Regions from separate parts of the Rhodococcus sp. SJ-2 genome, predicted to be linked through region 1. Evidence: riboswitches for the same ligand, from Rfam matches in the RefSeq annotation. Region 1 holds a riboswitch; each other region holds the start of a gene.
The links. A riboswitch is a leader RNA that binds a small molecule or an ion and turns the genes downstream of it on or off. The one in region 1 is predicted to bind S-adenosylmethionine.
Positions count from the first base shown of each region.

Region 2: it holds a riboswitch for S-adenosylmethionine, as region 1 does, so the genes downstream of both, ACSYG9_RS22235 (hypothetical protein) here and ACSYG9_RS12635 (aminotransferase class V-fold PLP-dependent enzyme) in region 1, are expected to answer to the same signal.
Region 3: it holds a riboswitch for S-adenosylmethionine, as region 1 does, so the genes downstream of both, metX (homoserine O-acetyltransferase MetX) here and ACSYG9_RS12635 (aminotransferase class V-fold PLP-dependent enzyme) in region 1, are expected to answer to the same signal.

Region 1 is NZ_CM132340.1:2,697,824-2,703,261, reverse strand. Features, by position in the region: gene ACSYG9_RS12645 (hypothetical protein) at 1-121, opposite strand, end outside; gene ACSYG9_RS12640 (putative leader peptide) at 179-271, opposite strand; gene ACSYG9_RS12635 (aminotransferase class V-fold PLP-dependent enzyme) at 322-1,632, opposite strand; SAM riboswitch class IV at 1,703-1,819, opposite strand; gene ACSYG9_RS12630 (Pls/PosA family non-ribosomal peptide synthetase) at 2,063-5,438, shown strand, end outside.
Region 2 is NZ_CM132340.1:4,734,427-4,739,864, forward strand. Features, by position in the region: gene ACSYG9_RS22225 (uridine kinase) at 1-304, opposite strand, end outside; gene ACSYG9_RS22230 (formate/nitrite transporter family protein) at 390-1,253, opposite strand; SAM riboswitch class IV at 1,398-1,510, shown strand; gene ACSYG9_RS22235 (hypothetical protein) at 1,536-1,928, shown strand; gene ACSYG9_RS22240 (alpha/beta fold hydrolase) at 1,938-2,975, opposite strand; gene ACSYG9_RS22245 (TetR family transcriptional regulator C-terminal domain-containing protein) at 3,040-3,633, shown strand; gene ACSYG9_RS22250 (VOC family protein) at 3,692-4,048, shown strand; gene idi (isopentenyl-diphosphate Delta-isomerase) at 4,115-4,672, opposite strand; gene ACSYG9_RS22260 (response regulator) at 4,771-5,438, opposite strand, start outside.
Region 3 is NZ_CM132340.1:196,736-202,173, forward strand. Features, by position in the region: gene ACSYG9_RS00975 (exodeoxyribonuclease III) at 1-281, opposite strand, end outside; gene ACSYG9_RS00980 (NADP-dependent isocitrate dehydrogenase) at 399-1,622, opposite strand; SAM riboswitch class IV at 1,900-2,014, shown strand; gene metX (homoserine O-acetyltransferase MetX) at 2,125-3,252, shown strand; gene ACSYG9_RS00990 (DUF3017 domain-containing protein) at 3,276-3,560, opposite strand; gene ACSYG9_RS00995 (bifunctional methylenetetrahydrofolate dehydrogenase/methenyltetrahydrofolate cyclohydrolase) at 3,572-4,426, opposite strand; gene ACSYG9_RS01000 (wax ester/triacylglycerol synthase domain-containing protein) at 4,432-5,438, opposite strand, start outside.

The DNA.
Region 1 (5,438 bases):
CGAGCGGCCCACCGCCGTCGCGATCGACGGTGAGATCCGCCCACACATCTGGCCCTGAACCATCTACGAATTCGACTGCGACACGCAGGGACTCGGCTGAAGAAATACTACTGTAGGACATGAGAATTCCTCTCGATATGCCGAACTCGGCATCGAAAAAGCAGGAACGGGAACCTCGTCAGTCCGAACAGATGCAGGAGGCCGTGCGGCACAGGTCGACGTGGCGGCGGCACCACTGGGCCGCTGCCTGCGCCGAACTCCACACTGCCATGAGAAAACCCTACTGATCTCGCGGGGAATTGTCGATCGCTGCGGCGATCATCAGACGCACTCCGCCGCACCGTCGCCCGACTGCGTAAGGCCGATCCGGGTCTCCGGCGACGGGCTCCAGGCCCCCTCGACCTTGGAATACGACCACTGCGGCCCGCTCGCCACCAGCTGCCGAAGCGCCGCGAGCAGACGATCGACGTCCGCCGAGGAACTACCCAATCCCAGCGAGGCGCGCACCGCACCACCGGGAAGGCCGACGCGGGCGAGCAACGGGTGGGCGCAGAAACGCCCGTCACGAACACCGATGCCGTGTTCGGCCGAGAGGTACGCGGCTATCTCGCCGGGCTCGAAACCATCGATACCGAAGGTCACGATCCCGACGCAGTCTGCCGAATCATCCCACAGCCTAAGGATTTCCACGCCGTAGATGTCGTGCAGGCCATCGACAAGCTGCGCGCACAACAGCTCCTCGTGACGCGCAGCTGCCTCGGCGTCGTGCGACGCGAGAGTGTCGCACGCGGCAGCGATCGCCGCGACCCCCAGCACGTTCGGGGACCCGGCTTCGTGCCGGGCAGGGGCGCACGCCCATTCGGTGCGGTCGAGGGCGACCTCACGTACTGCTCCGCCCCCGGCGAGGTACGGCTCCGCGACATCGAGCCAGTCGCGACGTCCGACGAGCACCCCGGCACCGAACGGCGCGTACAGCTTGTGGCCCGAGAACGCGAGATAGTCGACGCCGAGCTCGGCGAGGTCGACGCGGCGATGCGGAACCAGCTGGGCACCGTCGACGAAGATCCGTGCGCCGCACGCGTGGGCGAGTTCGGCGAGTTCGGCAATCGGCAGCACCTCGCCGGTCACATTGGACGCTCCCGTGATGGCAAGCAGTGCCGTCGGCGCACGCTCGAGCTCGACGGCGATCCGCCACACGGTTTCCGAAACCGAATCCGCAGCTTCGACCACACGAGTGTTCTTCCACGGCAACAAGTTCGCATGATGCTCGATGTCGAGTACCACCACGTCGCCGGGGACTGCACCGGCGAGCAGGTTGATCGAATCCGTGGTGTTTCGGGTGAAGACCACGACCTGGTCCTCGTCGGCACCGACGAACCGGGAAACCGACTCACGCGACTCCTCGTAGCTCGTGGTGCTGATGCGCGAGGCATAACCCGCACCACGGTGCACGCTGGCGTAGAACGGCAACAGCTCGGAAATCCGGTCCGTCACACTCTCCAGAGCCGGTGCGCTCGCCGCATAGTCGAAGTTCGCGTAGCTGCAGGTTCCGCCCTGCACCAGAGGAACCTGCACGTCACAGCCCGACACGCGAGCAAAGGGAGCGATACAGGTGGAAGTAGCAACAGTCATGACGAATTTCCCTCATCGATCAGGGACCCGTCGGTGATCGCCACGACGATGGTGAATCGTTCGCCGGCGGAGTCCGCGCTTGCTGCGTCCGGGTTCGGTACGTCAGCCAGGTCGTCACCCGGAGCACCCCACCGCGGCGGAGGGTTGCCGACCAGCGAGCCGGGGCTTGACGCTGGTACTCATGACCTGCCGAAGACAATGACACCGGGCACACTGCGTGTCAAGTCGGCATCCCGTCGAGGCCCTCCGCACGGTCTCCGGCCGAAAGAGAATTTCTCCTTCTGACCTGCGGAGGAACCACCATCGTGCTTTGCTCTGAGGCGTGACACCGCACACCCCCACCCGCTCGCTGCGCGTACCGAACGTTCATCTGTTGTCCACCTTCACGTGAAATAACCCGGATCGCCCACCCGAGTAGAAGGACAGCGGATTGTCTGCTCAACCCCCGCCCGCAGCCGACGACACGTCGCTCGTACCGGAAGTCTTCCTGCGCGGATCACACGCACCCGCGCCGCGCACACTCGTCGACGTACTTCGCGCCAGCGCCGAATCGCACCCCCACGCTCCTGCGATCGACGACGGCACCACGATGCTCGAGTACGCCGAACTGCTCGACCAGGTCAGCGCAGGAGCACGTGGACTCGCGGAGGCCGGTGTGGGCGCCGGCGATCGCGTCGGGGTGCGCATGTCGTCCGGGTCCAAAGACCTCTACATCACCATCTTGTCCGTTCTCGCCGCAGGCGCCGCCTACGTCCCGGTAGACGCCGACGACCCCGATGAGCGTGCCGAGCTGGTCTTCTCCGAAGCAAAGGTGACCGCGATCGTCACCGATGCGGGGATCGGTCCCGGCACCGCTCCTCCTGCCGACGAACCGGACGTACGCGAACCGGCCCTCGACGACGACGCGTGGATCATCTTCACCTCGGGTTCCACCGGCACCCCGAAGGGTGTCGCCGTCACACACCGCAACGCCGCCGCCTTCGTCGACGCCGAAGCGAACCTGTTCTGCCGGGAAGAACCTCTCGGCCCAAGCGACCGGGTCCTCGCAGGTCTGTCCGTCGCATTCGACGCATCATGCGAGGAGATGTGGCTGGCCTGGCGGCACGGCGCGTGCCTCGTTCCTGCGCCGCGTTCGCTCGTGCGCTCCGGAATGGACCTCGGCCCGTGGCTGGTCTCTCGCAACATCAACGTCGTCTCCACGGTCCCGACCCTTGCGGCGATGTGGCCCGGCGAGGCACTCGAAGCAGTGCGCCTGCTCATCTTCGGCGGGGAAGCATGCCCGCCCGACCTCGCCGAGCGTCTCGCCGTGCCCGGCCGTGAAGTGTGGAACACCTACGGCCCCACCGAAGCGACGGTGGTCGCGTGCGCCGCCATCATGGACGGCACCGGACCGATCCGGATCGGTCTGCCACTCGACGGCTGGGATCTTGCGGTCGTAGACACCGAGGGCAATCCCGTCGCCGAAGGACAGTCCGGCGAGCTCGTGATCGGCGGTGTCGGGCTCGCCCGCTACCTGGACCCGGCGAAAGACGCCGAGAAGTACGCGCCCATGCCCACCCTCGGCTGGGATCGCGCCTATCGCAGCGGCGACCTCGTCGTACTCGACAGTGCGGGGCTCCTTTTCCAGGGACGCGCCGACGACCAGGTCAAGATCGGCGGACGCCGCATCGAGCTCGGCGAGGTCGACAATGCCCTGCAGAACCTGCCCGGTGTCGCCGGTGGTGCGTGCGCTGTCCGCAAGACCTCGGCCGGAAGCTCGATTCTCGTCGGCTACATCGCCTCGACCGATCCCGACTTCGACGTTGCCTCCGCCCACGACCTGCTGTCCGAACAGCTTCCAGCAGCACTCGTACCGCGTCTCGCGCTCGTCGACGAGCTTCCCACTCGTACGTCCGGGAAGGTCGATCGTAATGCCCTGCCGTGGCCGCTGCCCGGCGCCGACGCCGACTCGGTCGAAGCGCTCGGACTACCTCCGACCGCCGAATGGGTCGCGGAACTGTGGTCGTCACTGCTCGGCGCCCGCATCGAAGGACTCGACGACGACTTCTTCGAACTCGGCGGAGGTTCTCTGTCCGCCGCGCAACTCGTCACCGCACTGCGTGAGCGCTATCCCGACATGACGGTCGCCGAACTCTACGACCGGCCTCGGCTCGGGTCCCTCGCCGGCTATCTCGACGAACTCGCCCCGACGGAGACCACGGCTCCGCGCGAAGTCACCCCGGTGTCGCGAGGGGCGCAGTTCCTCCAACTCGCTGCGACGGTACCCCTCACGACGTTGACCGGCCTCCAATGGATCACGTGGCTGGCGATTCTGAACAACATCATCGCAATGGCCACCGATGTTCCGTGGACCGTGACGTTGTCGTGGTGGTGGATCGCAGCAGGCGTCGTCGTGTTCCTTTCACCGCTCGGCCGGATGAGCACGGCGGTCCTGGGCGCGCGGCTACTTCTGCGCGGGCTGAAGCCAGGCAGTTATCCCCGCGGCGGCGCGGTACACCTGCGGCTGTGGACCGCGCAGCGGTTGTCGGAGGCGTCCGGCGCGACCAATCTGTCCGGTGCGCCGTGGATGCGCCAGTACGCGCGGGCGCTGGGCGCGAAGATCGGCCAGGGCGTCGACCTGCACACCCTTCCGCCGGTCACCGGCATGCTCGTGCTCGGCGACGGCTGCTCGATCGAACCCGAGGTGGATCTGTCGGGGTACTGGGTCGATGGCGACCTCGTCCACATCGGAAGCATCAGGATCGGAGCCGGTGCCTCGATCGGCGCACGCTCGTTTCTCGCCCCGGGTTCACGCGTGGGCAAGAACGCCGAGGTTGCCGCAGGATCGGCCGTATTCGGCCGCGTCAAGGCTGCGCAGCACTGGGCCGGTTCACCCGCGCAGAAAACCGGAAAAGCCGAACCGCAATGGCCTTCCGAGGATCCGCCCCGCGGCGCGCGCTGGGTCCCCATATTCGGTGTCACGTCCATCCTTCTCGCAGGACTTCCGATCATGTCGATCGGCGCGGGTGTCGCACTGCTCGTCTGGTGGGTCAAGGACACCGTGAGTGTGTCCGAGGCCGTCGTCCGTTCCCTTGCGATGCTCCCGGCAGGCGGAATTCTCACCATGGCCGTGTTCGCGGTGCTGACCTTGATCACCGTGCGGTTGCTGTCGATCGGAATGGCCGAAGGCTGGCATCCGGTCCGAAGCCGCGTCGGGTGGCAGGTCTGGGCAACCGAACGCCTGATGGATTCCTCGCGTACCTTCCTGTTCCCGCTCTACGCGTCGATGCTCACTCCGATCTGGCTGCGGCTGCTCGGCGCCGACATCGGCAAGGATGTCGAGGCCTCCACTGTCCTCATGGTCCCGAAGTTCACTAAGGTCGCGGACGGCGCCTTCCTTGCCGACGACACCATGGTCGCCTCGTACGAACTCGGCGGCGGCTGGCTGTACATTTCGCGCGCCAAGGTCGGCAAGCGGGCGTTCCTCGGAAACTCGGGCATGGCCGCACCAGGTCGTCGCGTGCCGAAGCACGGCCTCGTCGCGGTCCTGTCGGCCGCACCGGAGAAGGCGAAGTCGGGATCGTCATGGCTCGGCAGTCCCCCCGTGCGGTTGCGCCGTGCCTCCGGCGAGTCCGATTCGAGTCGCACATTCGAGCCGCCCCTGAAACTGAAGATCGCGCGCGGAGTCGTCGAGACCTTCCGCCTCGTTCCGATGATGGTCACGTTCGGAATCGGCCTGATGGTGCTGTTCTCGCTGAACTCCATTGCCGTCCATCGCGGTTACGCGACCGCGGCACTGGTCAGTGGACTCGTGCTGATGGCCGCCG
Region 2 (5,438 bases), 2.0 Mb from region 1:
TCAGGGACGAGACCACCTCGCGGTCCAGCGCGTCGTAGTCGTACCAGCCCGACCGATAACTCTCTTCATCGGCGTGCCCGTGTTCGAGACGGAGCGAGGCAGGTCGGACGAAATCGTGCAGTGACACGGCGTGCGCGGGACGCCCCGCGGCGCGCAGGGCCTCGACAACCCGGCTCGCCAGATCCATCGGTTCTGCGGCGTCGGCGGCCGAAATTGCCATGGCGACCGGGCCCGGTAGTGCGTATGCACGTTCGGCGAGTAGTTCGGTGAGTACAGCAGGTGAGATCGGTGTGAACGACGCCATCCGATCAGGGTATCGCCGGCGTGACCCGACATCCCTCTGCCGCGATAGGGCCTGTGCGTCGGGAGAATCGAAGCCACGGATCGCATCACACGGGTTCGGGAGTCCTGGCCGACGCTGCGGCGCGGTCCGAGGCAGGCGCCCCGATCGCGCGCTTGGGTTGCGTCCGCACGTGGGTGATGTAGAGAGCGAGACCCACGAACACGACACCGCCGACAAGGTTGCCCAGAACCGTCGGGACCTCGTTCCAGATCAGATAGTCACCGAGGGTGAAGTCACCGCCGAGAAGCAGGCCGGACGGGAACAGGAACATGTTGACGACCGAGTGCTCGAAACCCATGTAGAAGAACAGCATGACGGGCATCCACATCACGAGAACCTTGCCCGGCACACTCTTGGACATCATCGCTGCGACAACGCCGGTGGAGACCATCCAGTTGCACAGCATGCCGCGGAAGAACAGGGTTGCCATGCCCGCCGCGCCATGCTCTGCATACCCGAGAGTGCGCGCTTCACCGATCTCACCGAGACGTTCGCCGACCGCGTCCGGCGGGATCGAATAGCCGTAGGTGAGGATGAAGGTGATCAGCACGGCCACGGTGAAGGCGCCGAGGAAGTTTCCGACGAAGACCAGAGCCCAGTTGCGGAGCATCGACCCGATCGTCACCCCCGGGCGTCTGTCGAGGTATGCGATGGGGACCATCGTGAACACCCCGGTGAGAAGATCGAAACCCAGTAGGTACAGCAGACAGAATCCGACCGGGAAGAGAATGGCTCCGAGGAGGGCGTTGCCGGTCTGCACGGTGACGGTAATTGCAAATGCTGCCCCGAGTGTGAGGATCGCACCGGCCATATACGCCCTGATCAGGGTGTCGCGGGTAGACATGAGGACCTTGCTCTGGCCGGCGTCGACCATCGCGCGGGCCAGCTCGGCGGGTGGAACGTAGGACACGGCAACCTCCTGATGCGAACAGTGCCGACCAGTGTCGGCGGGGTCGGTCACCGTGGCGTTTCGGAGCAGTAAGGATGCGTTGCGTTCTTCTCCGCAGGCGGTGGCTCGGGTTGTGAGGTCGCTCCATCATGTATATTGGCGGTGCTTCACGAGATGCCGTCGCCAAGCTCCGACTTGACGGCACGCCAACCCCACGCTCGCGGGTGGCTCGGATGACGAAGCGGCTCGCGGCCGACCGGCCCGGGCACGAGCGCCCCGCCCGGGGCCGACCCGGAGGAAATCATGACCGACCATATTCGCGGTACCGATCACGTAGGTGCTCACGAGTGCGCTTCGTTCGGCGACGGGCACCACGTACACTTCATCCGCGCCCGTAAGGCTTTCGACGATTCCGATCTCAGTGTCGGCGCGCTGGTGCGCGTCCTGGACGAGACGCGCGTCGAATTATCTTGGGATGGAATACGACTCGTATTCCGTCACCATGACACCGCTGCGATCGCCGACGCGGTCCACGCTTGTGGGGAGATCGGGACCTGGGTTCCGCAGTGGCGAGTGCTGATCCTGCCGGGCCCTGATCCGTATGTGCCTGCGACCTTCACCCTTGCCGCACCTGATCACTGGACGGACTGCGTACGAGGGCGCGTTCCGACGCTGACCTATGTGCCCGGCCGGTGACCCGTCGGATCAGTTCTGTTCGGCCTCGTGCCAGAATTCTGGAAGCTCTACTGCCAGAGCCTCCTTCGCTTGCATCGGTAGCGAATGGGTGGTGTTCGGGAAGATATCGACGAGTGCGCGCGGGAGTGTTCGTGCCCGCTGCACTGCAGTGTCGCCTCCGGCGAGCGAATCGCGTTCGGCGATAGCGACATAGGTGGGCATGGCGAGGGCCTCCATCTCGTCATCACTCAGGGGAGAAGGAATCGGCAGGACCGCCGAGAAGTGCTCCGAACCCGCGGCGATCATCTTCGCCATGTCGTCGTTCGAGTCGAACTCGGCCCCGCCTACCTTTCCGAGCGCGGTCGTGCGCCAGGACTCGGGCAGGAACGGGAGAGACGACACCATGGTCCACGCCATCATGCGGGCCGAGGGACGCGCGAAGGTGAAAACCGGTTCGAGGAGTGTCAGCGACCGGACCCTCTCCGGGAAATGCTGCGCGTATGTCGCTGCGATTGCTCCACCGAACGAATGACCGACGATGTGCACGGTGTCGGTTGCGAGTGCGTCGAGTGCGTCGGTGATCCAGATGGCCTGGTCGCCGAAGGAGGTGAGCGGAACATTCTGTACCGACAAACCGGCATCACCGAGTGCGTCGAAAGCAACAACCCGTCGGTGAGGTAGGAAGTCGTCAAGGTTCTCGGCCCACATCGGAACACCCGACGACCGGCCCGGCACCAGGACGACCGGAACGGTGTCCGCGGTGTCCGGGGAGCTCCACTCATAAGCGCGAACTGTGCCGAAGCGGGTCGCGAGGTCGTGGGTCGATGTGGGTGAGGGGAGTGAGGACATCGCTTGCTCGTACGCCGCGACGTAGCTCTGGCGTCCTTCTGCGTCGCGGAAATGACCCACGCCGGGTGCTCCGAAGAAGAACTGCTGCACGCTCACAGCACCCAGCGCTGTGAGCGCGGCGAGGACGACCAGCCCGCTGCGACGAAGCCATCGGTAACGCGGACGAGCTGGTGGTGGATGCTCGGTCCGGGAATCTGTGCGTGCGGCGTACTCACTCATATGCAACCCCTGATCGTCGAGTATCAGTACCTTTTGCAGTATAGGCATATTGTAAAATGCGGTCATGCCGAAAGTTGTCGACCATGCCGAGCGTCGCAAAGAGATTGTGTGGGCCCTGTGGGCGGTGATCCACGAGCGGGGAATCGACGGGGTCACGTTGCATGCGGTGGCTGAGGAGGCCGGCGTCTCGATCGGCAGGATCCAGCACTACTTCGAATCGAAACAGCATCTGATCCGGGCCGGAGCGCAGGAAATGGTCACCGGTGCCGAACAGGTTTATCGCGAACACGGATGCCCCGGTGATCCGAGATCGGCCCTCGCGGCATTGCTCACCCAGCCTGTTCCGACGAATGCACCCGCACGCGTCGGTGTCTCGGTCTGGTATGCCTACCTTGCGAAAGCGACGAACGATCCGTGGATCAGATCCTTTCTTGCCGACGCATCGGGTGGAACCGTCAGCGAGGCCGGGCGTCTACTCCGTCTTGTCGGGTTCTCCGAGGCCCGGGCGCACAACGAAGCCGTGAGGTTGGTTGCGGTCAGTACCGGTGCGACACAATCCGTGCTGATTGCGGGGATGGACGCGGACGCTGCGGTCGATCTCGTCCTTCGGGAGATCGACCGCAGCATCGACATCGGTCCGGAGGGAAGCCGCGAGTGAACTGGCCGATCACGCGTCGCCACTGCACCGTGTCGGTGGGCAGGTTCACCATGGTTCCATGGTCAACACTCATCACACATTCGACTACATCGAACTCGCCGCTACAGATCTCGGCGCCTCACGCGCATTCTACGAGGCTGCTTTCGGGTGGAAATTCAACGACTATGGTCCGAAGTACGCCGGTATCCGCGCCGCAGAAGGTGACGGGGAGGTCGGCGGGCTCACGACCCTGCGCGCACCGGGTACAGCCGGACCGCTGGTCCTGCTGTACTCGAGCGACCTCGATGCCTCGGTCGGTGCGGTCGAACATGCCGGGGGCACAATTTCGTCGGGGCCGTACGATTTCCCCGGAGGGCGCCGGTTCACCTTCCTCGATCCGAGTGGAAACGAACTGGGTGTGTGGTCCGAAGCGTGAACCCCTTCGACGAGCGCGCTTGTCATGGGCACCGCCGGTCGAGTACGACCGTCGGGCAGGCGAGGTTCAGATCGCGGCGTCGACCCATCGCGCCACGCCGGTCCGAGCGAGTTGCGGAATCTGCTCGGCCGACCACGGGCTGATCAGCCACGGAAGGGTTGAGGCGGTTTGCATATCGGCCCATGACACCCACGACCAGTCCATCACCTCGGACGGGTCGGGCTCGAGGCGGGATGCTGCGCGGGCGCAGAACACCGGACAGACTTCGTTCTCGACGGTCCCGTCGGCTGCCGTCGCGCGATAGCGGAAACGCGGCAACATGCATGTGAGGTCGTCGACCGCGAGGCCCAGCTCCTGCTCGAGACGGCGGTGTATCGCGTCCTCGAGGGATTCGTCGGGTCCGGGATGACCACAGCACGCATTCGTCCACACGCCGGGCCATGTGATCTTGTCCAGTGCGCGTCGAGTCGTGAGGACCCGGCCCTCGTCATCGAACACGTAGCAGGAGAATGCCAGGTGAAGCGGAGTGTCCGTGTGATGGACGGTGGCTTTCGGAGCTGTTCCGATGGGTCGCTCGTCCTCGTCGAGCAGAACCACGAGTTCGTCGTGGGCACGCGCTGTCATCTGGAGATCTCCGTTAGGTGCTCAGGGGTATCGGGCGACGTCTGACATTCGCCGGATCGAGCCTACCTGCGCGGCTCGAGCCGGCGATTCCGCATCGATCACATTTCGAAGCGATACCCACGTCCGGGCTCTGTGAGCAGGTGACGGGGATGCGCTGGATCGAGTTCGAGCTTGCGACGAAGCTGGGTGAGATAGACGCGCAGATAATGACTCTGGGTCGTGTAGGCCGGGCCCCACAACTCTGTGAGCAGTTCGCGTTGCCCGACGAGCTTGCCGCGGTTGCGGACGAGCATCTCGAGCATGCCCCATTCGGTCGGTGTCAGGTGCACGTCGACGCCCTCGCGTGTGACCTTCTTGGATTCGAGATCGACGGTGAAGTTCGCGGCCACCACCAATGGATCCGGAAGCCCGGAGATCGCGGTGGCGCGTCGGACGGCCGCGCGGATCCGGGCCAGAAACTCCTCCATTCCGAACGGTTTGGTGACGTAGTCGTCGGCACCGGTGTCGAGCGCAGCGACCTTGTCGGCGGCATCGTTGCGGGCAGAGAGCACGATCACCGGGGTGGTGCACCAGCCACGGAGTCCGGCGAGCACCTCGATCCCGTCGATGTCGGGCAGGCCGAGGTCGAGGACGATCACGTCCGGGTGGTGCTGCGCGACGGCACGCAGGGCCGTGGTGCCGTCGGCAGCGGTGACGACGTCGTACCCACGGGCTTTGAGGTTGATCCGCAGGGCGCGCAGGATCTGTGGCTCGTCGTCGACGACCA
Region 3 (5,438 bases), 2.5 Mb from region 1:
TCGACGTACTCGTCGACGTCGAAACCCACGCGGACGGCGTCCGCCGGCGTGCGCGAGAGGATCGCAACCCCCGCGCGTCCCTTCGCGGACGCCTCTGATCCCGTGACATGCCAACCGGCGTCCAGGGCGGGCGCGATCGCGGCGTGGAACTGCTTCTCGGTCGCGCGTACTTCCTGGAGGCAGACGATGTCGGCAGCGGAGGTTTCGAGCCAGGCCAGCAGGCCCTTTCCTGCCGCAGCGCGCACGCCGTTGACATTCACGGTGGTGATGGTGAGGGACACGCCGCACACCGTATCCGACTCCACAGACAGAGCGGAAAGCACGGGATGTCCCCGATGGGGCGGCCCGTCTCGTCGCGCGTACTGCTCGTCGACGCGTCGGTTCTCGACGCGGCAACGCTACTGCGAGGCGCGGGCCTTCTGCAGGTTCTCGTCGAGCGTGCCGAGGAACTCCTCGGTGGTCAGCCACGATTGTTCGGGACCGACGAGCAGTGCAAGGTCTTTGGTCATGCTGCCTGCCTCGACGGTCTTGATGACGACGTCCTCGAGTGCCTGCGCGAACTCGATCACCTCGAATGTGCTGTCGAGTTTGCCGCGGTGCTCGAGACCGCGTGTCCACGCGAAGATCGACGCAATGGGATTGGTCGATGTCGGCTTGCCCTGCTGATGTTGCCGGTAGTGCCGGGTGACGGTGCCGTGTGCGGCCTCCGCTTCGACGGTCCTGCCGTCCGGAGTCATCAACACGGAAGTCATGAGTCCGAGCGAGCCGTAGCCCTGCGCAACAGTGTCGGACTGGACGTCACCGTCGTAGTTCTTGCAGGCCCAGACGTAGCCGCCTTCCCACTTGAGGGACGACGCCACCATGTCGTCGATCAGGCGGTGCTCGTAGGTCAGTCCGGCAGCGTCGAATTCCGCCTTGAACTCGTCCTCGTAGATCCGCTGGAACTCGTCCTTGAACATGCCGTCGTAGGCCTTGAGGATCGTGTTCTTGGTGGACAGGTATACCGGGTAGTTGCGCTGCAGACCGTAGGACAGCGAGGCGCGTGCGAAGTCCTGGATGGATTTCTTGTAGTTGTACATACCCATGACGACGCCGCCGTCCTCGGGGATCCTGCACACCTCGTGCTCGATCGGTTCGGAACCGTCGTCCGGCGTGTAGGTGATGGTGACGGTGCCTGCGCCGGGGACCTTGAAGTCTGTGGCACGGTACTGGTCGCCGAATGCGTGACGGCCGACGATGACCGGCTTCGTCCAACCCGGAACCAACCTGGGCACGTTGGAGATGATGATGGGTGCACGGAAGATGGTGCCGCCGAGGATGTTACGAATAGTGCCGTTGGGTGACCGCCACATCTTCTTCAGGCCGAACTCCTCGACCCGCGCCTCGTCCGGGGTGATGGTCGCGCACTTGACACCGACGCCGTGCTTCTTGATGGCGTTCGCGGAATCGATGGTGACCTGGTCGTCGGTCGCATCACGGTTCTCGATGCCGAGGTCGTAGTACTCGAGATCCACATCCAGATAGGGATGAATGAGCTTGTCTTTGATGAACTGCCAGATGATGCGCGTCATCTCGTCGCCGTCGAGTTCGACGACCTTACCCTCAACCTTGATCTTGGACATACGCGGTTCGTGTCCTCCTTGGACGGCAGTCGAGTCCCCGAGCGGCCGCACTTCCGGAATGCGACCGCCTTCAGCTCAGGCGTCTGAGCATGGCTCCGCACGCGTCGGGTACGGAGCCAAACAGAACAAGCGTACTGCTATTCGATGCACGCACAACCCCGGCTGCGGCCCCCCAAGCGCTACTGACCGGTAACTTTCTTGCTGCTCGGGCGCAGGCGGAGGGAAGGTCGAGAGCCGCGTGTCGAGCCCTAGGATCCAGCCGTTAGACTGCCGACGAGGTCATGAGTGCCAGCGCGAAGCCCCGGCTTGCTGGTCGGCAACCCTCCGGCCAGGGTGGGGTGCTCCGGGTGAGGACACGGTCGTCGGCGCACCGCAGACGACAAGCCGGCTCTTGGGAGGTTCGAAATGCTGATGGACTGTCGATACCGGCTCTCGTCCCAGTGCCCCGACATGGCAAGCAGGACACATTGACCATCACCACTGGCCTCGAGGCGGTCGCATCTTGACAACAGGTACCAACCGTCGACGGATCGAGCTTCCCGCAGAAGACGGAAAGCTCGACACCATCGACATCGGCAGCATCACCCTCGAAAGCGGTGACATCCTTCCCGATGTCACCGTCGCTCTGCAGCGGTGGGGCGCGCTGTCACCCACCCGCGACAACGTCGTGCTCGTCGAGCACGCGCTGACCGGGGACTCACACATCACCGGACCGGCCGGACCGGATCACCCGTCGCCAGGCTGGTGGTCCGGCATGGTCGGCCCCGGCGCGCCGATCGACACCGACCGGTGGTGCGTGGTGGCCACGAACGTCCTCGGCGGATGCCAGGGCACCACCGGCCCGGGCAGCACCGCGCCCGACGGCAAACCGTGGGGCTCCCGTTTCCCGCGGATCACCATCCGCGATCAGATCACCGCGGAAGCTGCCCTTCTCGACGCCCTCGGCATCGAGACATTGGCCGCGGTGACGGGTGGATCGATGGGCGGCATGCGTTCGCTCGAATGGGTCGTCTCCCACCCGAGCCGGGTGCGGGCGGCACTGGTCCTCGCGGTCGGCTCCCGCGCAACCGCCGATCAGATCGGTGTCCAGAGCACCCAGATCGCTGCCATCATGGCGGATCCGGACTGGCAGGGCGGCGACTACTACGAGACCGGCCGCCGACCCGAGGCCGGGCTGGGTATCGCGCGGCGCATGGCCCATCTCTCGTATCGCAGCGAGGAAGAACTCGACTCGCGGTTCGCCAACCTCCCTCAAGACGACGAGGATCCGTGGCGTGACGGACGCTACGCCGTGCAGAGCTACCTCGACCACCAGGCAGCGAAGCTCGTCAAACGGTTCGACCCCGGGACCTACGTGGTACTGAGCGACGCGATGAACCGGCACGACGTAGGCCGCGGTCGCGGTGGCGTCGAGGCCGCATTGGCGAGCACGCAGGTACCGACGATCGTCGCGGGCGTCGATTCGGATCGTCTCTACCCGATTCGATTGCAGCAGGAGATCGCAGACGGTCTCCCTCATTGCGCCGGGCTGCGCGTGCTCGAATCACGCGACGGACACGACGGCTTCCTCACCGAGGCCGACGCGGTCGCGAAGCTGCTCGTCGAGTTGATGGAGCTGGCGAGCGCGTAACAGCGCTCGCCGGCCTGTTCCCCCTACCCTGTGCCCAGGGGGTCGATCGAGACAGCCAGTCCGACGATCGCCCCACCCATGGCGAGCATCGCTGCCACGTCGAAGCGTTTGCTTCGCACCGCGAGCACTCCCACCTGATCGGAGTCGAGAGCCCAGCGGAGAATCCCCGCGAGGATCATCGCACCACCGAACACGAAAGCGCCTCGGCGCCAGCGATCGGCCAGCACGAGGACCACCGCTGCGGCGATCACCAGGGTGACCGCCAGCAGCGGCAGGTTCAGTCGTGTGAGTCGCACCGAACTGTCCATCTGCTGGTTGCTCAGAGACCGGCGTCGTGCTCGGCGCGTTCGACGACGTTCGTCAGCAGAAACGCGCGGGTGAGGGGTCCGACACCACCGGGATTGGGCGAGAGGAACCCGGCAACGTCGCGGACGTCGGCGGCGACGTCGCCGCGCAGGCCGTCGGCTGTGCGCGAGACACCCACGTCGAGCACTGCTGCACCGGGCTTGACCATGTCGGCGGTGATCAGACCGGGCACACCCGCTGCGGCAACGACGATGTCGGCGCGCTTCACCTCGGCGGCGAGGTCCTTGGTGCCGGTGTGGCACAGCGTCACTGTCGCGTTCTCGCTGCGACGGGTCAGCAGGAGCCCGATCGGGCGGCCCACGGTCACGCCGCGGCCGATGACCACCACATGGGCGCCGTTGATCGGCACCTCGTAGCGGCGCAGCAGGTGGACGATGCCCCGCGGGGTGCACGGCAACGCCGCCTCCTTGCCGAGCACCAGACGTCCGAGGTTGACCGGATGCAGTCCATCCGCATCCTTGGCAGGGTCGATCCGCTCGAGGGCGGCGTTCTCGTCGAGGTGCCCGGGCAGCGGAAGCTGCACAATGTACCCCGTGCATGCGGGGTCGGCGTTGAGTTCGTCGATCGCCGCTTCGAGCTGTTCTTGGGTGATGTCGGCGGGCAGATCCTTGCGGATCGAGGTGATGCCCACCTTGGCGCAGTCGTTGTGCTTGCCGCGCACGTACGCCGCCGATCCGGGGTCGTCGCCCACCAGGATCGTGCCGAGGCCGGGCGTGATGCCCTTGTCCTTCAGCGCTGCGACGCGGACCACCAGGTCCTCGAAGATCTCGTCGCGGGTTGCTTTGCCGTCCAGGATGGTCGCAGTCACGTCACTCATTCTTCCAGGTATCCACTCGCTCGCGGCGGGCGGTGCCACATCGTTCCGGACGGGGAACAACCGCGAGAGTCCACCTGATTGCCGTCGGGGGCTCCGGCGCGGTACAGATCTTCGAACGCCGACGCGAGACGGCGTTCGTAGTCCTCGGGGTCCGGCATCGACGAAACACTCACCAGGAACGTCAGATTCAGAGTATTTCCGAGCGATGTCACCGAATGGACGAGGGCGGAGGTCCGGCTGAGCATCGGTGTCCCCAGCGCTTCCACCACCGGGCTGCCGCCGAAACGGAGGCCCCCGACCCGGCCGCGGGGCACATTGGTCACCGCGGTGTTCGCCAGAGCGACGACGTCGCCGCTCGACTCGATCTTCCGGTTGCGGGCACGCCGAATCGACACCTTCAGGTCCACTGCGGGCGAAGCATCGACGGGTGCGGTGGTTGCCGCCGTCTCCGGACGCGCGACACGCTGCTTCTCCAAGTTCGACGATTCCCGGACGAGGCGGAGTCGCTCGAGCGGGTCCGCATGGTCGGTGTGCAGGTCGACGTACATGAGCGTGACCTCGTTCGCCGCACGGGTCTTCCCTCCCTCGACGCCGGACCTGCGCCGGGTCGACCGGGGGACGATCGCCGCGAGCGACGCCGGCGGGATTTCTCCGTGCTGCTCGAGATACGAGTGCAGACCGCCCGAGACCACGGACAGGATCACATCGTTGACGGATGTTCCGGTGGAGCGAGCGACGGCCCGGACGTCGCGCAGATCCATGCGGACCCGGCCGAACTGCCGCGACCCGCTGCCACCGGTATCGAAACGCGTTCGTGGACGGCACGGCGCCGGTGGGGTGATCGTTCCCGCTGCGGTCAGCGTGGTCAGCGCCTTCCGCGCGCGGAGCGCAGCGAGCACAGCAGGTACCATCCGCATGAACCGGAACGGCAGTGCCGATACCGCCCGGACCACACCGGGAACCGAGGAGAGCGCCTCGGTGCCTGCCGGCTTCGCGTCCGGAT